Regions from separate parts of the Micromonospora sp. A200 genome, predicted to be linked through region 1. Evidence: riboswitches for the same ligand, from Rfam matches in the RefSeq annotation. Region 1 holds a riboswitch; each other region holds the start of a gene.
The links. Region 1 has a riboswitch for cyclic di-AMP ahead of M2302_RS05000 (transglycosylase family protein). Riboswitches for the same ligand answer to the same signal wherever they lie in the genome.

Region 1 (2,258 bases):
AGCCACGGTACGCGGGCCGACCACCCCGTCGGCGTCGAGCTTCCGGGCGGTCTGGAACGACCGTACCCAGGCGGCCACGGCCGGCCCGAACACCCCGTCGGCCGTCAGCCGGGCCCCGAGGCGGTTGGCGACGGCCTGCAACTCCCGGACGTCGCCGCCCCGGCAGCCGGCGCGCAGCACCCGGTCGCCGAGCCGCGCCGTGGTGGCGGTGGCGATGCCCCACGGGTGGCGGCTGTCCTCCAGGCTCCGCTGGTGGCTGACGCTGACGTGCAGGTGCTTGTCGTGCGGGTTCGGCCCGGTGTACCGGGCCGGCCGGAAGCTGCGGGTACGGCTCCAGATCTTCCGGTCGTAGATGACGTACTGGGTGGACGGATGGCTGACGGCCTGCCGGACGACCAGCAGCGGGTCGATCCCGTCGACGTCTACGTCCACCGCGTTGACCGACTGGTCGTCACTGTCCGGATTGTGGTCCGAGCGGCGCGCCTGGTGACTGGCGTCGCCCAACCAGCCGTCGGACTTGCGGTCCCGCTGCGGCCATCGGGTGTCTATCTCCTCGCGCAGCACCCGCAGCGCGGGCGCCAGGTGCACGCCCATCTCACTCCTCCTCTTCCAGCGCGGCGGCCAGGTCGAAGTCGACCTCGTCGCCGGCCAGGCTCTCGGGGTCGTCGTCCTCGTCCAAGGTGGCGACGAGGTAGTCGGTGTCGATGCTGACGGTGTCCATGGAGGTCCTTCCTCTTGCGGATGGTCGGCCGCCGCGAACCGGGGCGGACCGTGCCGGCCAGGGCGCCGGCGCCCGGCATCCGACGCGTCGGCGCCGCGGCCGCGCTCTGCTCCTACCGTGCGAGTCGGCGGCCGGGCTGCCCAGACATGAGTCGCCAATCAGCGGCAACGCTGACCGTCCGGCGGCGCGGGCCGCCGATCGAGGCCGCCTGACCAGCGAAGACGGCGAGGCGACGGCACCTGATCCGCCGCTCGGAGCGAGGCTTTCGGCCCAGTCGTGACAGGTTCCCGACCAGCCCTTGTAGAGCACCGCCGACCAGCCCGCAACTCGAAGCAGGGAGCCGTCGCTCAGCCGGGTGAAGAACTTCACAAGAGGTGGGCAATCGCCCGAAACAGTTCCTAACGTCGTTCGTGTTCGCGATCGCGGACACCACGGCCGGTAACGCCTAATCCATGCCGCCGGCCGGCGGGACCTTTTCAGTGGGCATGGAGCGGGGGACCCACACGTTCCTCGGTGCACGTCACCTCGGGGTGAAGCCGCCCACGGGCGGCCGGGCTCCTCGGCCCGAACCCGACAGCTCACCTCGTCGGCGTGGAGGAATCCACATGGCAACTGAATACACCGCCCGTCACCGACGGGTCAGCTCGCGCCGCATCGCCGTCGGCACGCTCGCCGTCGGTGCGGTCACCGGGGTCGCCGCCGTCCTGGCGCCGGCGTCGCCGGCGAGCGCCGCCAGCGTCAACTGGGACGCGATCGCCCAGTGCGAGTCCGGCGGCAACTGGCACATCAACACCGGCAACGGCTACTACGGCGGCCTGCAGTTCTCGCAGAGCACCTGGTCCGGCTACGGCGGCAAGAAGTACGCCTCCCGCGCCGACCTGGCCAGCCGCGGCGAGCAGATCGCGATCGCCGAGAAGGTGCTCGACGGTCAGGGCATCGGTGCCTGGCCGACCTGCGGCAGGAAGGGTGGCTCCACCAAGAGCTACTCCACCACCTCCGAGAAGGCGGAGAAGTCGCAGAAGTCGCAGCGGCGCTCCGGCTCGTCGAAGGCCACCTCCACCGAGCGGTCCTCGCGGGAGCAGCACAGCACCCGCAGCCAGCGGCGCAGCGCGCCGGCCGGGACCGGCGACGTGTACGTGGTGCGGCCGGGTGACACCCTGTCGCAGATCGCCGACGCCCGGGACCTGGCCGGTGGCTGGCAGGCGCTGTACGAGCGCAACAAGCGCGTGGTCGGCGCCGACCCGGGGCTGATCTTCCCCGGTCAGAAGCTCAGCCTCTGACGCGTCACCGCCTCGCACGAGGGACAGACCGTAGCGACGCCCGGCCGGCCCGTTGCCGGCCGGGCGTCGAGGTCTGCCGTGGCGCACCGTCGGCCCGCTCGGCGCGGTGTCGCTCCGGACGCGCCGGGCGGTGCGCTACGGCCGGTCGGTCGCGCCACCGCCGGGTACCGGGAGCGTCCCGCGCCCGGTCGCGAGCACGGCCGACCGCGGAACCCGACGGGCCCGCCGCGGTGCCGGATAGGGTTGACCCCGGTGTG
Region 2 (2,258 bases), on a different contig from region 1:
ACCGACGTGCTCGGCATCGGCATGGCGCTGGCCGCCATCACCGCCACCCGGCACGGCGACCGCGACCCGCAGCGCACCTACGGGCTCTACCGGCTGGAGGTGCTGGCCGCGCTCGCCAACGCCGTCCTGCTCAGCGGGGTGGCGATCTACGTGCTGATCGAGGCGGTCCGCCGGTTCGGCGACCCGCCGGAGGTGCGGACCGGGCCGATGCTGGCCGTGGCGGTGCTCGGCCTACTGGCCAACCTCGTCGCATTCGCGCTGCTGCGCGAGGGGGCGCGGGAGAGCATCAACCTGCGCGGGGCGTACCTGGAGGTGCTCGGCGACCTGCTCGGCTCGCTGGGCGTGATCGGGGCCGCGCTGCTCATCGCCGGCACCGGCTGGTGGTGGGCCGACCCGGCGGTGGCGGTCGCGATCGGCCTGTTCATCCTCCCCCGCACCTGGCGGCTCGGCCGCGCGGCGGTGCGCATCCTGGTCCAGGCCGCTCCGGAGCATCTGCAGGTGACCGCCGTGCACGACCGGCTGACCGCCGTCCCCGGCGTCGCCGAGGTGCACGACCTGCACGTCTGGACGCTCACCTCCGGCATGGAGGTCGCCTCCGCCCACCTCACCATGGTCCCCGGCGCCGAGGTCGGCACGGTGCTGGCCGCCGCCCGCACCGCCCTGCACGAGGACTTCCACATCGAGCACGCCACCCTCCAGATCGAGCCGGGGGCCGCCCCCGGCGCCTGCGGGCAGGTCGAGTGGTGACGAAATCGGGCACCTATTGTCCCATTGTGTCACCTACACCATGGTTCACTCCAGTACCCTGAGTCACGAAACGGGCGGGTGTCACACCCGTACCGGTAGGCTCGGTTCCGGCCTCCGCCAGGCGGCACCCTCCGGTGCCGGCGGTGGCCGCCGCCTAATCGCCTGCCAGGGCGAGCCGGGGAACCATGTTCGTGGGGTGCATCCGCGTCAGCGGTAGGGATCTTCCGTCCCGAACCCGTCAGCTAACCCGGTCGGCGGCTGACGGAAGGACATGTGCATGCACGTACGACGTACCACCGCACGGCTGGCGGCCGCGGTCGTCGCGACGCTCGCCCTCGGGGTGTCGTCCGCGCCGGTCCCGGCGACCGCCGCTCCCCCCGCCACCCGGCTCGCCGCCCCCGGCGACCCCGAGGGCGGCACCCCCGCGCTGCGCGCCCAGCTCGACGCGGCCAGCAAGGGCTGGATCGACGCCAAGGCCGCGCTGGAACGCTCCACCAAGCGGCAGCAGGAGCTCGGCAACCAGCTCAAGACCATCGAGTCGGAGCTGACCGTCCGGCAGGGCAAGGTCGGCGAGATCGCCGGCGTGGCGTACCGGACCGGGCGGCTCGGGCCGGTGTCGGCGCTGCTGAACAGCTCCAGCCCCGAAGGCTTCCTGGACCGGGCGGCGGCGCTGGAGACGGTCGCCTCCAACGAGGACCGGGAGCTGCGCAACCTGATCCAGACCCGCGACGACGCCACCCGCACCCGGGCCGCGCTCGACAAGGAGATCGTCGAGGAGCGCAAGCAGGTCGCGGTGATGGCCAAGCGCAAGCAGCAGGCCGAGCGGGCCCTGGCGGTGGCCGCCGCCGACAAGCCCGCCGCCAGCGCCGGCGGCGGCTCCACCGCGGGTACCTCCACCGCCAACGCCAAGGCGGCGCCGCGCAACCCCGACGGGTCCTGGCCCTCGGAGTCGTGCAGCGTCAACGACCCGACCCCGGCCAACGGCTGCATCACCCCGCGCATGCTCAACGCGCTCAAGCAGAGCCAGGCGGCCGGCTTCACCCGGTACGTCTCCTGCTACCGGCCCAGCGGGTCGGGCGAGCACCCCAAGGGCCGGGCCTGCGACTTCGCGGCGCAGAAGAGCGGCTTCGGCGGGGACGCGACCGGCGGCGACCGGACGTACGGCAACAACCTGGCCGCGTACCACGTCCGCAACGCCGACCGACTCGGGGTGCTGTACGTGATCTGGTACCGGCAGATCTGGCTGCCCAGCAGCGGGTGGAAGTCGTACAGCGGGGCCGGCGGGGACCCGTCCAGCGACCACACCAACCACGTGCACCTGTCGGTCTACTGACCGAGCCGCGACGGGGCCCGTCCGAGGCGGACGGGCCCCGCCGTACGCGCACCGACGTACCCGGGATGTCGCCGACCGGCCCACGACGCAGCGCGACGGCCCGGCGAGCATCGAGGCATGACCCGACTCTCCCCCGACGGCCGCAAGACCCTGCTCACCCTGCACCTGGTGACCGCGC
Region 3 (2,258 bases), on a different contig from region 1:
TCGTCGCCGGCCGAGCACCCGTACGGCTCCGCCGTCTACGGGTCGCGCTACCAGGGGCAGCGCGGGCCGACCCCGAGCCGCTCCTGGCAGAACTGGCGCACCTGGCCCACCCGCTGACGCCGGGCCGGGCCCCCGGAGCCTCCGGGAGCCCGGCGCGCGCTCAGCCCGGCCGGCCGTAGCTGTTGACCGGCCCGTCGTCGACCCGCTTCATCTTGACCGGCTGGCCCGCCTGGGAGGCGTGCACCACCCAGCCGCCGCCGACGTACATGCCGACGTGGTGCAGGTCGGCGTAGTAGAAGACCAGGTCGCCGGGGCGCAGGTCGGCGCGGCTGACCCGGGGGGTCACCTGGCGCTGCTGGCGGGCGTTGTGCGGCAGCGAGACACCGGCCTTCGCCCACGCCGCGAGCATCAGCCCGGAGCAGTCGTACGAGTTCGGGCCCTCGGCGCCCCAGACGTACGGCTTGCCGATCTGCGCGCAGGCGAACTTGACCGCCGTGCCGGCCGGGCCGCCGGGGTAGCCGGCTGGGCACGGGGCCGGGCGCAGCGCGCCCCCGCCACCGTTGCCGTACACCTTGAGCCGCAGTTTCTGCAGCCGGTCGATCTCGGCGTTGATCTGCTTCTTCTTCGCAGCCAGCTGGGCCTCGGTACGGGTCAGCTGGGCGACCATCTCGTCCAGCGGCGCCTTCTCCGCGGCCAGCTTGTCCCGCAGCTCCTTGACGACCCGCACGTCGCGCTGCTGGCGCTGGGCGAACCGGTCGAGCATTTCGAGCTGGTCGACCATTTCGGCGGGGGAGCTGCTGCCGAGCAGGGCGTTGACGGCGGAGACGTTCTCCCCCTTGTACGCCTCGGCGGCGAGGCCGGTGACCTGGTTCATCGCGAGGTCGACCTGGAGTTGCAGCGGCTCGATGCGCTTGGCCAGCGCGTCGGCCTGCCGGCGCTTGGCGGTCAGGTCCTGTCGGGTGGCGTTGTGCTGCTCGATGATCGGTTCGAGCCTGTTCCAGTCCTGGTCGATCTGCCGCTCGATCTCGGCGACCGAGGGGTCGGCGTGGGCCGCCGTGGCAGCGCCGGTCATTACGACGGCGGCACCGGCGAGGGCGGCGAGGACGGTGGTGAAGCGGGACCAGCGTGGGCGCGGCGCAGCCGTCAGCCGGGCGACCTGGGTCGACCGGTACGACGGTGGCCGCGGGGCATGGTGTGCCACCGGGCTCCGGGCTCCTTCTTCCGCGACCGCCTACCGGGTTAGCTGACGGGTTCGGGCGGGAAGGGAGCGCCCTACCGCAGTGGCTGCGGATTCACCCCGGCGTACCTGGGTCCCCGGCTCGCCCGGAGGCGACTCGGCGGTGTCGGCCACTGCCACCCGGGTTGGACGGACCTGTCGCGGCCGACGAAGGACCAGAGTAGAGACGACCGTTATCGATCCGCAACCCGCCATGCCGTGCCGGGTCCCCGAGATGCGAAACCCCCGGTCGGATGACCGGGGGTTCGCGGTGGTTCTGATCGGTCAGTACGGTCGCCGGAAGCCGGCGACCGGCATGTAGTTGATGCTGGTGACCTGGACCGGCTTACCGGTCCGGGGAGCGTGGACCATGATGTCGTTGCCCAGGTAGAGGCCCATGTGGTGCAGGTCGCTGAAGAAGAAGACCAGGTCACCGGGGCGCGCCTCGGAGCGCGGGATGGCCTTGCCCTCGTTCCACTGGGCGCCGGTGTGGTGGGTCAGGTAGATGCCGGCGGCCTTGTAGGCGTACTGGGTGAGGCCGGAGCAGTCGAACGAGTTCGGCCCGTCGGCACCCCAGACGTACGGGTCGCCGACCTGCTGGCAGGCCACCCGGATGGCGGTCTGCGCCTTGGCGCTCACCACACCGTTGATGGTCGGGCAGCCGGCCACCTTCACGGTGGTCTTCGGCATGGACGCCTGCAGCCGCTTGATCTCCGCGTTGATCTGCGTCTTCTTGGCCGCCAGATCCTTTTCCTGCTTGACCTCGGCGGCGATCAGCTCGTCGAGCTTGCGCTTCTGGTCGTCGTACTTGCGCCGGACGGCGAGGACGCCCTCCAACTCCTTGCGCTGGTGGGCGGCGAGACGGTCCAGCATGGTCAGCTGCTCGGCGAGCGTGCCGGGCTGGTTGCTGACCAGCAGCGCGCCGATTTCCTGCGACGGGCCGGTCATGTAGTAGCGGGAGGCCAGGTCGCCCACCCGGTTCATCGCCAGGTCGCTCTGCAGGGCCAGCGGCTGGATCTTCTTCTCCAGCTCGGCCGACTTC

Region 2: another riboswitch for cyclic di-AMP. It lies ahead of M2302_RS11960 (hypothetical protein); the one in region 1 lies ahead of M2302_RS05000 (transglycosylase family protein).
Region 3: another riboswitch for cyclic di-AMP. It lies ahead of M2302_RS17570 (C40 family peptidase); the one in region 1 lies ahead of M2302_RS05000 (transglycosylase family protein).

Annotation. Positions count from the first base shown of each region.
Region 1 is NZ_JARXXY010000003.1:280,828-283,085, forward strand. Features, by position in the region: gene M2302_RS04990 (peptidoglycan-binding protein) at 1-594, opposite strand, end outside; gene M2302_RS04995 (hypothetical protein) at 596-721, opposite strand; cyclic di-AMP (ydaO/yuaA leader) riboswitch at 1,154-1,328, shown strand; gene M2302_RS05000 (transglycosylase family protein) at 1,327-2,001, shown strand.
Region 2 is NZ_JARXXY010000010.1:40,158-42,415, forward strand. Features, by position in the region: gene M2302_RS11955 (cation diffusion facilitator family transporter) at 1-747, shown strand, start outside; cyclic di-AMP (ydaO/yuaA leader) riboswitch at 889-1,020, shown strand; gene M2302_RS11960 (hypothetical protein) at 1,025-2,080, shown strand; gene M2302_RS11965 (hypothetical protein) at 2,198-2,258, shown strand, end outside.
Region 3 is NZ_JARXXY010000016.1:139,052-141,309, reverse strand. Features, by position in the region: gene dcd (dCTP deaminase) at 1-117, shown strand, start outside; gene M2302_RS17570 (C40 family peptidase) at 161-1,201, opposite strand; cyclic di-AMP (ydaO/yuaA leader) riboswitch at 1,214-1,350, opposite strand; gene M2302_RS17565 (C40 family peptidase) at 1,502-2,258, opposite strand, start outside.